2 linked regions of the Spiractinospora alimapuensis genome follow. The protein of the gene in region 1 interacts with the protein of each later gene in a pairwise test. Links are inferred from orthologs where the notes say so. Each region holds a gene or a part of one and is shown in the gene's direction. Other genes may lie near its edges.

Evidence for each region.
Region 2: the proteins of J4H86_RS15135 (region 1) and rplA interact in binary tests that used the Escherichia coli proteins (3 or more experiments, as listed by UniProt). The link is inferred for Spiractinospora alimapuensis from one-to-one orthologs.

What each region holds. Positions count from the first base shown.
Region 1 is NZ_CP072467.1:3,277,239-3,284,148, forward strand. Bases 2,833-5,598 are described here. They hold J4H86_RS15135 (cold-shock protein), read left to right. Parts: upstream 2,833-3,996; coding sequence 3,997-4,200; downstream 4,201-5,598. Other genes in these bases: J4H86_RS15125 (FAD-dependent monooxygenase), read right to left, coding at 2,833-2,865; J4H86_RS15130 (TetR/AcrR family transcriptional regulator), read left to right, coding at 3,013-3,729; J4H86_RS15140 (nitroreductase family deazaflavin-dependent oxidoreductase), read left to right, coding at 4,393-4,881; J4H86_RS15145 (OsmC family protein), read right to left, coding at 4,949-5,410. In the rest of the region: J4H86_RS15120 (propionyl-CoA synthetase), read left to right, coding at 1-1,448; more of J4H86_RS15125, read right to left, coding at 1,672-2,832; J4H86_RS15150 (winged helix DNA-binding domain-containing protein), read left to right, coding at 5,629-6,699; J4H86_RS15155 (VIT1/CCC1 transporter family protein), read left to right, coding at 6,795-6,910.
Region 2 is NZ_CP072467.1:4,203,554-4,210,526, forward strand. Bases 1,545-4,373 are described here. They hold rplA (50S ribosomal protein L1), read left to right. Parts: upstream 1,545-2,521; coding sequence 2,522-3,226; downstream 3,227-4,373. Other genes in these bases: nusG (transcription termination/antitermination protein NusG), read left to right, coding at 1,545-1,682; rplK (50S ribosomal protein L11), read left to right, coding at 1,918-2,349; rplJ (50S ribosomal protein L10), read left to right, coding at 3,588-4,112; rplL (50S ribosomal protein L7/L12), read left to right, coding at 4,144-4,373. Outside these bases: J4H86_RS19625 (pyridoxal phosphate-dependent aminotransferase), read right to left, coding at 1-103; preprotein translocase subunit SecE, read left to right, coding at 453-701; more of nusG, read left to right, coding at 831-1,544; more of rplL, read left to right, coding at 4,374-4,530. UniProt on the Escherichia coli protein: One of the primary rRNA binding proteins, it binds very close to the 3'-end of the 23S rRNA. Forms part of the L1 stalk. It is often not seen in high-resolution crystal structures, but can be seen in cryo_EM and 3D reconstruction models.

The sequences.
Region 1 (6,910 bases):
AGGAACTCGCCGCCCGGATCGACGACGCCACCCCCACCGCGATCGTGGCCGCCTCCTGCGGACTCGAGCCGTCCCGGACCGTCGTCTATCAGCCGATCATCGACGAGGCACTGAACCTCAGCGAGCACGACGTCGACACCGTCTTCATGCTGCAGCGCGAGCGGCATCCGGCGGAGCTCGGTGGCCGGTACGTGGACTTCAAGGCGGCGCTGCGCGACGCCTACCCGGCGGAGTGCGTGGCGGTCCAGGCCACCGACCCGCTCTACATCCTCTACACCTCGGGGACGACCGGCCGCCCCAAGGGGGTGGTGCGGGACAACGGAGGGCACGCCGTCGCCCTGCACTGGTCCATGGGCAACATCTACGACATCCACGCCGGTGACGTCTTCTGGACCGCCTCGGACGTGGGATGGGTCGTCGGACACTCCTACATCGTGTACGCGCCGCTGTTCGTGGGCGCGACGACGGTGATGTACGAGGGCAAGCCGATCGGCACCCCGGACGCGGGCGCGTTCTGGAGAGTCATCGCCGACCACGGCGTGAAGGCCCTGTTCACCGCGCCGACCGCCTTCCGCGCGATCAAGCGGATGGACCCACGCGCCGAACTGCTCGCCGAACACGACGTCAGCACTCTACGGACGCTGTTCCTCGCCGGCGAGCGGCTCGACCCCGAGACCTACGCGTGGGCCAACGACATCCTCGGCATCCCGGTGATCGACCACTGGTGGCAGACGGAGACCGGGTGGCCGATCTGCGCGAACCTGCGGGGCCTGGACCCGATGCCACCGAAACCGGGTTCGCCGACGGTTCCGGTGCCCGGCTTCGACCTCCGAGTGCTGGACTCCTCCGGCGCACCGACGCCGCCCGGACGTGACGGCGCGCTGTGCCTCCGCCTGCCGATGCCTCCTGGCACCCTGCCGACGTTGTGGGGCGACGACGAGCGGTACCGGGAGTCCTACCTCTCCCGCTTCCCCGGCCACTACCTCACCGGCGACAGCGGGTTCGTCGACGACGACGGGTACGTCTTCGTGATGGGGCGGACCGACGACGTCATCAACGTCGCGGGGCACCGCCTGTCGACCGGCTCCATCGAGGCCGTGCTCGCCGCGCATCCGGCGGTCGCCGAGTGCGCGGTGATCGGTGTGCACGACGCCGTGAAGGGGCAGCTCCCCCACGGGCTGGTGGTGCTCAAGGCGGGCACCACCGTGGACCACGGAACCCTGCGGGCCGATCTGGTCGCCGCGGTGCGCGACCAGATCGGCCCGGTCGCGGCGTTCCGCGACGTCCACGTGGTCGACGGCCTGCCCAAGACCCGCTCCGGGAAGATCCTGCGCAGGTCCATGCGCGAAATCGCCGACCGAGGCGACACCGTCGTCCCCTCCACCATCGAAGACCCCACCGTCCTGGACGCACTTCGACCCACTCTGCGCGGCGAACAGGAGAAGTAGTCCTACTGGGCCTCGTCCTCTCACCGTTCGGCGGTCCACCCGCTGATGCTTTGTCGTGTGGCGTGACCGGCCGGGCTCGCCGGCGGAAACCACACAGTGAAGGATGTGGGGTGGGGCGCACGACCGCACGCGTGATCCAATCCCGTCCGCCCGAGATGATCATGCCCGCGGGACCGTATCGGGGTCACCTCATGTGGGCACCGGCCCCACCCCCGTACCTCCCCTATGTAGGGAGGAGCTCGTAGCGCGGAAGGTCGATGTTGGTCGCCTGGTCGTCGGTGAAGCGCATCAGGAACCAGCGCAGGGGGCGGAGGTTGAACATCGCGTCGCGCGCCCGGATGGCGGTCCAGCTCGATGGGGCCAGGAAACGCCCCGCGTTGCCCTTACGTGCCACCGCTCCGTAGGGGTGCATGAGGGCGTCGTACCGGGCGAAGGCGGCCCGGTGGTCCCCGGCGGCGGCCAGTTCACCGGCCAGCACGTAGGCGCCGACGATCGACAGTCCGGAGCCGAAGCCGCCCAAGGTGTTGCCATACGCCGCGTCCCCCAGCAGGACCACGCGTCCTCGGGTGTAGGAGTCCATTTCCACCCGGCTGATCGAGTCCAGGTACACGTCCGCGGAGTCGGGAAGTTCCCTCAGGTACTCCCCCACCGTCCAACCCATCCCCTCGTAGGCACGAATGAGCTCCCGCCGCTGGACCGCGGGATCCGTTGGGGCCCAGCCCGGGCGCTCAGGATCCAGTGGGGGAGAGGCGAACACGAAGAACGCTGGGGCCTTGGCGCCGTCGAGGCTCGCCATCCGTCCCGGTTCGTTGTACATCAGGCCGAGCGTTCGCTCACCGGGTGTTCTGGCGGGTCGGCTGCCAGGCGCCGGGTCGACCAACGCGTAGTAGTGATCCAGAAAGCGCACGAAGCGCTCCTCAGGGCCGAAGGCCAGCCGTCGCACGTTGGAGTGGATGCCGTCCGTGCCTACGACGATGTCGTACCGGCCCGAGCTGCCGCTGTCGAACGTGACGTCGACCCCGGCGTCGTCCTCGTCCATGGTGGCGATGGAGTCACTGAAGAGATAGTGGGCGTGGTCCCGGGACGCCTCGTAGAGCGCCTGGGTGAGATCCCCACGATGGATCTCGAGGTCCCCTCCGGTGAACTCGGCGGGGATCAGCGCGCGCTGGTGGCCGGATCCGTCCACGACGCCGAGGTCACTGCCGCCGGTGGCGAGTTCGCGCAGGGCGTCGAGCAGCCCCATGCGCTCGATGACCGCCATCTGGTCCGCGCCCTTGAAGTCGACCGCCTGGCCGCCGGGGCGCGGCGCCGGTGCCTTCTCCACCACGGTGACCGTGTGCCCGAGGCGACCGAGCCACATGGCGAGGGCCGGACCGGCGATGCCGGCTCCGGAGATCAGAACGTGCATGGTGGGCATGGGATCCCCATCTCTCCCCCTGTGTCCGATCACGAACACGCGGCATTAATTGCGTCCATTGGACGCTAATTAGCGTATGGGCGACGCAGTAAACTCGCAAGTGCCCAGGCAGGCCGCTGTGGCGAGACCACGGGGGAAAGGGAGCACGTGTCCGACACCACCGAACCCCCCGTCGAACACCGCGTCGCCGCGACCCTGTGGGGTGATCCACCCGCCAGGCGTCGTGGACCCAAACCCCGTCTCAGTCGGGACTCCGTCGTCGCCGCCGCGATCGGTGTCGCCGACGGCGAGGGACTGGCGTCGCTGTCGATGCAACGTGTCGCCGACGAGCTCGGATGCGCGAAGATGGCGATCTATCGGCATGTTCCGGGCCGGGATGAGCTGCTCGCCCTGATGGTGGATTCCGTCTTCGGTCCGCCGCCCGAGCTCACCGACACGTCGTGGCGGGACGGCCTCCGTCACTGGGCCCTCGGCGTGCGGGAGGTGTTCCGGCGCCACCCGTGGAGCCTGGACGGCGCCGCGGGGGGCCGGGTGATGGGACCGAACGAGTTGGCGTGGCTGGAGGCCGGCCTCGCTGTGTTCCGTGCCACCGGGACCCCACGGGCCGAACGCCTGGACGCGGTCGTGCTCGTGTTGAACCACATACGCGGACTCGTCCACCAGGGCCGAACCGGCCCGTCCGAGGCGTCGATGGTCGCGGCGACAGCGGACGTCCTGGGCAGCCACGGGGACCGATTCCCGGAAGTCGCCGCGGCCTTCTCCGCGGACCCCGGGGAGGTCGGCGCCCGCGACAACGCCCTGGAGTTCGGCCTGGAGCGCATCTTCGACGGCCTCGACCTGTGGGTACGGTCGGCGGGCCGGTGAGGCGCTCCGCGCGTCACCGCATCGACCGCCCCTGCGGCCACAGAGGTTTACACCAACCGTGTGGAAATCGTCGACGGGAATACTGGTGTGGCGATAGTGTTACATCAGCTGGTCGTAGTTTCTGTTTTAGTGTTGACCTTGTGTTTGACGCTCGCGGACTTACGTGAGCGGTCTGTCCGCCAGGCATGGTGGGACGCACCGCAACTCGTGCGATCAGGGGCCCGCACCCGCGGGTCTGCTTCACCATCGACCTGTCAGGAGACAGACATGGCTCAGGGAACCGTCAAGTGGTTCAACGGCGAAAAGGGCTTCGGCTTCATCAGCCGCGACGAGGGCGGCCCGGACGTCTTCGTGCACTACAGCAACATCGTGGGCACCGGCTTCCGTAACCTTGAGGAGAACCAGCGCGTCGAGTTCGACGTCGCGCAGGGCCCCAAGGGTCCGCAGGCCGAGCAGGTCCGCGGCCTGTAAGTCCTTGCCGGACTGGCCCGTCAGGGCCGGTCCCCTGTGAGCCCCCGGCTCACACCTCCGGTTGTAGGCCGCCATCCCCGTGGGTGGCGGCCCTTCGCATGTCCGGGGCACGGGCGAGTCTGATTGGCGCCCTCCGCGGGAACTGGTGGAATGAACCACGTCCACCGAGCGGCAGACCCGAGGGGGCCCACCGTGCGAGTCCAACCACAGTCCCCTGTCGCGCGCCGACTGTTCCGCGCCCCGGTGTGGATCTACCGGCTGGGCCTCGGCGGCCTGCTGGGGCGAAACTTCGTGCTCCTCACCACGCGTGGCCGCGTCACCGGCCGCCCGCGGCAGGTAGTGCTCGAGGTCGTCGCCCGTGACGAGGAGACCGGCGGGTACCGCGTCGTGTCCGGGTTCGGCGCGCGCTCCCAGTGGTTCCGCAACATCCAGGCCGATCCTCGGGTCCTGTTCGAGGTCGGCTGGCGCCGGTACCGCGGCACAGCGACCGTGCTCCCGCCGGAGGAGTCGGGCAAGGCCCTGTCCCACTACCTCCAACACAGGTACGGCCGCCTCGGGCCCCCGATGCTTCGCGTTCTCGGCCACCCGGTGGACGGCTCCCCCGAGGAGTACGAACGTGTGGGCTCCGACCCGAACAACGGCATCCCGGTGATCGCGCTACGCCCCAGCCCACAGCGATAGCGGGACTGGGGGAACGACCAGTCCTCGCCCACACCAGGTGTGGGCCGACACCTCCGGGAGGACGCTCCTAGGCGGACGTGTCCGTCTCGCCGTCCGCTCCGGCGTTGGTCAGGATGACGGTCTCCGAGGTGAGCGTCCGGTGCACGGGGCACTTCTCGGCGATCTGCAGCAGGGTACGGCGCTGCTTCTCGTCCAGGTCCCCCTCGAGGCGCACCTCGCGTTCGATGCGGTCCACCATCGCGTCCTCGGTCTCGCACTCGGCGCAGTCCCGGGAGTGGATCCGTTCGTGGGTCAGGCTCACCGACACTGACTCGAGTGGCCAGCCGCGGCGCTCGGCGAACATGCGCACGGTCATCGACGTGCAGGCGCCCAGACTAGCCAACAGCAGGTCGTAGGGGTTCGGTCCGCTGTCCGCTCCGGTCGGTTCCGGTTCGTCGGCGAGAAACGTGTGTCCCCCAACGGTGATGCTCTGGCCGTAGGGGCCTTGACCGCTCTCGGTGACCGTGACCACGTTCTTCTGATCCGCCATCGTCCCGTCCTTCCGACTGACACGGTGTTCGCCCCGCGGGGCCTCCGCTCCATCTTCCGTCACATGTGACCGGGCGTTGACACTCCCACCGGATGCGGCGTCATCGGCGTCCGGCTCCGTGTGGCATCGCCCCGACACCTGTTCGTACATAGGATCGGAAGTTGACACCGTGCCACGCGGGCGGCGGTGGTGGGAAGACCCACCAGGGAGGGGCGTTGATGGTCCGGCACGAGGAGATCGCGCTGCTGCGGATGGTGGCGCATCGGATCGCGGGACCGGGCGAGGCCGACGTCGTCGCGGCGGCACGTCTGATGACGGCGACGCAGGGACAGCACCTTCCCGGCGCGCTCACCTCCCTCGCGCTGCGCGCGCGAGACGCGACCAAGGCCGACGTGGTCTCCGCGTTGGACCACGGCCGGCTCGTCAGGTCGTGGCCGATGCGTGGAACCCTGCACATCGTGGCGGCGGAGGACCTCCGGTGGCTGCTGAGCCTCCTCGCCGAACGCGTGCTCGCCCAGATGGCCCGGCGACGACAACAGTTGGGGCTCGACGAGGCGACCCTGGCTCGCGCCCGCGCCAGTACCCAAGCGGCGCTACGGGGTGGCCACGGCCTGCTCCGCAAGGACCTTATCGCCGTGTGGGAAGACGAGGGTCTGGCCCCCGCCGGCGGGCGCGGCTACCACATGCTGGCGAACCTCAGCCTGAACGGTGTGGTCTGCCACGGCCCCAGCGACGGCGATGACCAGCGGATCGTGCTGATGGACGAGTGGATCCCGACCGGGCCGATCCCCGACCGGGAGGAGACACTGGCCTGGTTGGCGGAACGGTACTTCCACGGCCACGGCCCGGCGACCGAGACCGACTTCGCGCGCTGGGCCGGTCTGCCCCTGCGCGACGTCCGCGTCGGCATCGCCGCTGTCGGGGACCGACTGGAGTCCATCACCGGCCCCGAGGCGGGGAGCCCCCGATACCTGATGGCCCCGGACACCGCGGAGCGACTGGAGCGACACCGCGCGGAGGCCCGCGGAGTGTTCCTGTTGCCGGGGTTCGACGAGTACATCCTGGGCTACGCCGATCGGGACGCCGTGCTGCCGCCAGAGTTCGCCGCGCGCATCGTTCCCGGCAACAACGGCGTCTTCCGACCGACCGTGGTGGCCGCCGGGCGGGTCGTGGGGACATGGCGGTTTCCCACCCGTCAGAAGCGCTCCCTGGAGGCCGAACCGTTCACCGCGTTCGCGCCCGAGGTGAGCGCGCGGCTGCCGGACGCCTACGCCACGTTGCCGGTGTGACGACCCGCTCCGGCCGCGACACGCGTACGGATCCGGGCATCCGGTCCGCTCCCTCTCCGCGCTGGCAGGATCGGGGCGGTCGGGGGGTGGCGACTGTGGAAGGCCATCGTGGGTGGGGTCCGCACAAGGAACCACAGAACGAGAGCATCAGCACCAGGCTGAACTGGTTGCGCGCGGGTGTGCTCGGCGGCAATGACGGCATCGTCTCCAC
Region 2 (6,973 bases), 930 kb from region 1 along the record:
CCTTGAGAGCCTTGGCCTTGCTGTCGACCGCGAGCGTCGCGGACTCCGAGATAGCACTGATGCGCGCCGAGACGCGCCTTGCGGGATGTTCGTGCTCAGTCATAGCTCATATGCAACCACGTGTGGCCAAACCGATTGCCGTGGACCGCCTTCCCGCCACGAGCGTCCGGAACACGGTTTGGCCTGCGGTGGGAGCAGGCCCTACACTCGACTCGGCGTCAATCGGTCGCCGTCGACTGTGTAATGCGGGTGCGTTCCACCGTCGAAGGCGGCTATGGTTGGGGTGAAGCGCCGAAGGGCAGTGGCTCAATTGGTAGAGCACCGGTCTCCAAAACCGGCGGTTGGGGGTTCGAGTCCCTCCTGCCCTGCAAGGTCAGTCCGAGACACGGACCGAGCCCCGTGCCCGCCGTGGCGGGTGGGTACATCGCTCGTCAATCGTTAGGGACTTTTCTGTGGCACAGACCCAGGGCGAAGCCGGTGCCAAGCCGGAGGGTGAGCGCAAGCGCGCCAACCCGGTTTTGTTCACCAAGCAGGTTGTGGCTGAGCTGCGCAAGGTGCGCTGGCCAACGCGCCGTGAGCTCATCACCTACACCATCGTCGTTCTGGTGTTCGTCCTCGTCATGATCGGCCTTGTCGTGGGGCTCGACTTTGTTTTCGGTGAAGCCGTGCTGCGCCTCTACGGGGGCGGCACCACGAGCTGACCGGCGGACGCGGCCGCGTTCCCGATGGACATCGTCGGGCCGCACCGTGCCGTAAGCTGACCGTAACGGCTGTTTCGGTCCTCGCGACCGGACGCCCCGGACGCGTACACGACGAGAGAAAGAGCTGCCTTGTCCGAGTCTCCAGTGACGTCCGACGGTTTCCCCGGCGACGAGCCGGAAACCGAGGTTGCGTCCTCCGCCGCCGACTCTGCCGACGCCGCGGGAACGGAAGAGACCGAGGACTCCCAGCCTGAGCCGTCGCCGTCCGCGGACGATCACGACGAGCCGACCACCGACGACTCCGAGTCCGACGCTCCCGAGGACGCGCCGGACGAGTCCGAGGAGTCGGACACCGAGGCCGCCGAGAGCGAGCCCGAGGTCCCCGCCCTCGACCCAGCGGAGGAGTTCCGCATGGGTCTGCGCATGCTCCCCGGTGACTGGTACGTCGTGCACACCTATGCCGGCTACGAGAACCGCGTCAAGGCGAACATCGAGAGCCGCACCCAGTCACTGAACATGGAGGAGTACATCTTCCAGTGTGAGGTGCCCACCCAGGAAGTCACCGAGGTCAAGAGCGGCAAGCGCCAGCAGGTCACCGAGAAGGTCCTGCCCGGCTACGTTCTGGTGCGGATGGATCTCATCGACGAGTCCTGGGCGGCCGTCCGAAACACCCCGGGCGTGACCGGCTTCGTCGGACTGTCCAACCGTCCGGCTCCGTTGAGCCTGCAGGAGGTTTCCGACCTGCTCGCTCCGGAGATCCAGGAGCAGGCCGCCCCGGCGGAGAAGAAGGAGAGCGAGCCGCGCAGCGACGTCGCCTTCGAGATCGGTGAGTCCGTCACCGTGATGGAGGGCCCGTTCGCCACGCTGCCGGCCACGGTCTCCGAGATCAGCCCGGACACCCAGAAACTCAAGGTGCTGGTCTCGATCTTCGGTCGGGAGACACCGGTCGAGCTCGCCTTCAACCAGGTGTCAAAGATCTGACCCGGTCCACGCACCGGTGCGTGGTCACCTAGACTTGGTGGGTCCGTCCTCGTCGGGCCCGTCATAACGCCCCCGTGGACGAAAGAGCGCGGCCGAATCCGGGTCCCGGTCTGCCGCGCCGCACTTTCCGTCCCGTGCTGGAACACGAGTCGCCGCCCGTTGGGCCACGGCCCGCGTGCGTCCGGCCGGGGACAAGGGACCCGTACGACAACGCAGATCAGGCTAAGGACCCGAAATGCCTCCAAAGAAGAAGATCGCGGCACTGGTCAAGGTCCAGCTTCCCGCTGGCCAGGCCACGCCGGCGCCGCCCGTCGGTACCGCCCTCGGTCCGCACGGCGTCAACATCATGGACTTCTGCAAGCAGTACAACGCCGCGACCGAGGCGCAGCGCGGCAGCGTCATCCCCGTAGAGATCACGATCTACGAGGACCGCTCCTTCAGTTTCGTCACCAAGACGCCACCGGCGCCGAAGCTGATCCTGAAGGCCGCGGGAATCGACAAGGGAAGCGTCGACCCTGGGCGCACCCCTGGTGGCAGCATCACCGCTGAGCAGGTGCGTGAGATCGCGCAGACCAAGCTGCCCGACCTCAACACCGACAACGTCGACGCCGCCGCGAAGATCGTCGCCGGGACCGCCCGGTCGATGGGGATCGAAGTCAAGGGCTGAGCACCGTCTCACCCCCCGGCGGCCCCCGCCCAGTGCGGGGGCGGCGGGTGGACACGGCGAGTGTCCAGACAGCCCCGTGACGCAGCAGAGACACCCGCATCTCCTCACGGAGGTGCGCCTGTGGAAGGGCCATGCGCTGGCCCGTGACCACGAATCCCAATGAGGAGCACCCATGCAGCGCAGCAAGAACTACCGCCGGTCCAGCCAGCGGATCCCACGCGACCAGCCGCTCGCCCCGCCTGAGGCGGTGCAGCTGGCCAAGGACACCAGCACCGTGAAGTTCGACGCCACGGTTGAGGTGGCCCTGCGTCTCGGCGTGGACGCCCGCAAGGCGGACCAGATGGTGCGGGGAACCGTCAACCTCCCGCACGGCACCGGTAAGACCGCTCGGGTCCTGGTCTTCGCGACCGGTGAGAAGGCGGAGCAGGCCATCGCGGCGGGAGCCGACCACGTTGGCGACGACGAGCTGATCGAGCGGGTCCAGAAGGGCTTCCTCGACTTCGACGCCGTCGTGGCGACGCCGGACATGATGGGCAAGGTCGGCCGGCTGGGCCGCGTGCTCGGTCCGCGCGGCATGATGCCCAACCCCAAGAGCGGGACCGTCACGCCGGACGTCACCAAGGCCGTCACCGACATCAAGGGCGGGAAGATCGAGTTCCGGGTGGACCGGCACTCCAACCTGCACTTCGTGATCGGCAAGGTGTCCTTCACCAACGAGCAGCTTCTGGAGAACTACGGTGCGGCCCTCGACGAGGTCCTGCGGCTCAAGCCGTCCGCGGCGAAGGGGCGCTACCTCCGCAAGGCCACGATGACCACGTCCATGGGCCCCGGTATCCCGGTGGACCCGAACGTGACGCGTGTCGTCGCCGCTGGCTGATCTCGCGACATCGCACCCGGGATCGGTCGGGTGCGCGAGGTATTCACACGGCGGGGCCGGAGACACTCCGGCCCCGCCGTCGTCGTGTCGCTGGGCCTTCGCCACAGCCCACGTGGCCAACCCACTCTCCACGTCGCATATGATGAGTTTCGCCGAAGACCGCTGGTCGCTGTCCAATCGGGCAGCCTAAGGCCCCATCACCGATGGGCGGCCCGCGCAGGTTACACACGCGAGACGATGACGACCCCTCGGTCGTTCCTGACGCCCTGTGCCCTGCGCCGGGGCGTTCCTTGTTTCTACGCCGGGATCCTTCCCGCCCACGGTGACGCCCTGTCCAGCGTTCCCAGTTGGAAGGAGTCCCATGGCGAGGCCGGACAAGGCAGCCGCGGTGGCCGAGCTCACGGAGGAATTCCAGGGCTCGCACGGCGCCGTGCTGACCGAATACCGCGGGCTCACTGTCGCGCAGCTCAAGGAGCTGCGGCGCAACCTCGGCGAGAACGCGCGGTTCCGTGTCGTCAAGAACACGCTGACCAAGAGGGCGGCCAGCGAGGCCGGGTTCGACCAGGAGGTCGTCGACCTCTTCGAAGGTCCGTCCGCTGTCGCCTTCGTCCGTGGCGACGTCGTCGAGACGGCCAAGGGTCTGCGTGACTTCGCGAAGGCGAACCAGGCGCTGGTCATCAAGGGCGGTGTCATCGACGGTAAGCCGATGTCGCCGGAGCAGGTCACGAAGCTGGCCGACCTGGAATCCCGCGAGGTGCTTCTGTCGAAGCTCGCTGGCGCGATGAAGGCCAAGCAGGGCCAGGCCGCCGCCCTGTTCCAGGCGCTGCCGTCCAAGACCGTGCGACTTGCCCAGGCGCTGCACGACAAGCGCTCATCCGAGGCCTGACCGAACTACCGAGGGAAGAGAGAGACCTATCATGGCGAAGCTCAGCAACGAAGACCTGCTTGACGCTTTCGGGGAGATGACCCTCCTTGAGCTGTCCGAGTTCGTGAAGCTGTTCGAGGACAAGTTCGACGTCACCGCCGCCGCTCCGGCCGCCGTGGCCGTCGCCCCCGCCGGTGGTGGCGACGCCGCTCCGGCCGAGGAGGAGAAGGACGAGTTCGACGTCATCCTCGAGTCCGCTGGTGACAAGAAGATCCAGGTCATCAAGGAGGTGCGTGCGATCACCGGTCTCGGTCTGAAGGAGGCCAAGGACCTGGTCGACAACGCGCCGAAGCCGCTGCTCGAGGCCGCGAAGAAGGAAGACGCGGAGAAGCACAAGGAGACCCTGGAAGGCGCTGGCGCCACCATCACCTTGAAGTAATCCGCTCGTCGAGCGTTACGGGCGGTCGCCCCCAGCGGGGTGCGGCCGCCCTTCTCTATTGCGCGCACGTCTGTTCCACACGCCAACCACCCGCGGTTCACGTCGGTCGTGCTTCACGGCCGCAGGCGGGGGGCACACTGGGAGCCAGCCGCGGGAGAGCGCGCGACGCGCGACCGCGGACCGTCTCGCCCCTCGATGACGGACCTTCGACGACAGAGTCTGATGACGCGGTGCCTAAGGGACGCCCGTAACTACCGCCGTGGTGAGTCAGAAACGAACACCGTGGTGGGCGCGGCGGGAGTGTGCGCGGCCGGATGGGGCCGCGCCCAGGGAGCTTGTCCGCACGAACCGTCGCAGACTGCTAAGGTCATCCAGGTGGACACAGAGGTATGCCCGGCTGTCGCGTCGCTCACACCTAGCGTTTGCTGTGGGTCCTTTCACTTCGCGTGATTCGCCCTATCCGCGGCATCCGGGCTTGACGGATCCGTCGATCGGAGCGATGCTGCGTTGTGTCGTGACCAACTTCGGGGAGCGTCGTTGGACAGCAGTGTCGCATTCGGCTACACTGCCCTTTTGCGCTGCCCATTGACGATCCCAGTTCAGAGTCATGCTTCGTGTCCGCGTTCCAACTCCGGAACGCAGGGGGCATGTCGTCACTGAAAGAGCTTCCACCGCCGGCCCTGTGCCCCGGTCCAGCGCTTCGTGACCTCGGATCGTACGGCGTGCGCGCGCATCAACCGCCACAAGTCTTCGGAAGGACCTTCTGTTGGCAGCCTCGCGCAACGCCTCCGCTAATGCCCTCGGTCCACACCGCGTCTCCTTCGCTCGGAACAAGGAACCTCTCGAAGTCCCGAACCTGCTCGCTCTGCAGAGCGACTCCTTCGACTGGCTGCTTGGCAGTGACAACTGGAAGACCCGAGTCGCAGCGGCGAAGAACGACGGACGCCGGGACATCCCGGAGCAGTCCGGCCTCGAAGAGATCTTCGAAGAGATCAGTCCGATCGAGGACTTCTCCGGCACGATGTCGCTGTCGTTCCGCGACCATCGATTCGAGCCGCCCAAGTACTCCGAAGAGGAGTGCAAGGACAAGGACATGACCTACGCCGCACCGATGTTCGTGACGGCGGAGTTCATCAACAACGACACCGGCGAGATCAAGAGCCAGACGGTGTTCATGGGCGACTTCCCGCTCATGACCGCCAAGGGCACCTTCATCATCAACGGCACCGAGCGTGTCGTTGTCTCCCAGTTGGTGCGTTCGCCGGGTGTCTACTTCGACCGTCAGGTCGACAAGTCCTCCGACAAGGACATCTACGGCTGCAAGGTCATCCCGTCCCGTGGGGCGTGGCTGGAGTTCGAGATCGACAAGCGCGACTCGGTCGGTGTGCGCATCGACCGTAAGCGCAAGCAGGGTGTCACCGTTCTGCTCAAGGCCCTGGGGTGGACGAACGACAGGATCCTGGAGCGGTTCGGCCAGTACGAGTCGATCCGGACCACCCTCGAGAAGGACCCGACGTCGGGCACCGACGACGCGCTGCTGGAGATCTACCGCCGGCTGCGTCCCGGAGAGCCCCCGACGAAGGAGTCCGCGCAGACCCTGCTCGAGAACCTCTACTTCAACCCCAAGCGCTACGACCTCGCCAAGGTCGGCCGCTACAAGATCAACAAGAAGCTGGGGTTGGACACCGAGGTCAGCCAGGGAACACTGACCGAAGAGGACATCGTCGCCACGATCGACTACCTCGTCCGGCTGCACGCCGGCGAGGAGGAGATCGAGACCGCGCGGGGCACCCTGCCGGTCGAGACCGACGACATCGACCACTTCGGCAACCGTCGTCTGCGCACCGTGGGCGAGCTCATCCAGAACCAGGTCCGCCTGGGTCTCGCCCGGATGGAGCGGGTCGTGCGTGAGCGCATGACCACCCAGGACGTCGAGGCCATCACGCCGCAGACCCTGATCAACATCCGTCCCGTGGTCGCCTCGATCCGGGAGTTCTTCGGCACCAGCCAGCTCTCCCAGTTCATGGACCAGACCAACCCCCTGGCCGGGCTGACGCACAAGCGTCGTCTGTCCGCGCTGGGCCCGGGTGGTCTGTCCCGGGAGCGGGCCGGCTTCGAGGTCCGAGACGTCCACCCGTCGCACTACGGGCGTATGTGCCCGATCGAGACCCCGGAAGGCCCGAACATCGGCCTGATCGGGTCGCTGGCGGCGTTCGGCCGGGTGAACTCCTTCGGTTTCGTGGAGACGCCCTACCGCAAGGTCGACAACGGTCGGATCACCGACGAGATCGTCTACCTCACGGCGGACGAGGAGGACCGTTTCGTCATCGCGCAGGCGAGCACGGCTTCCGAGGACGACGGCACCATCATCGAGGACCGGGTCCTCGCCCGTCGGAAGGGCGAGGAGTTCGAGGCGGTCGCCGCGAACGAGGTCGACTACATC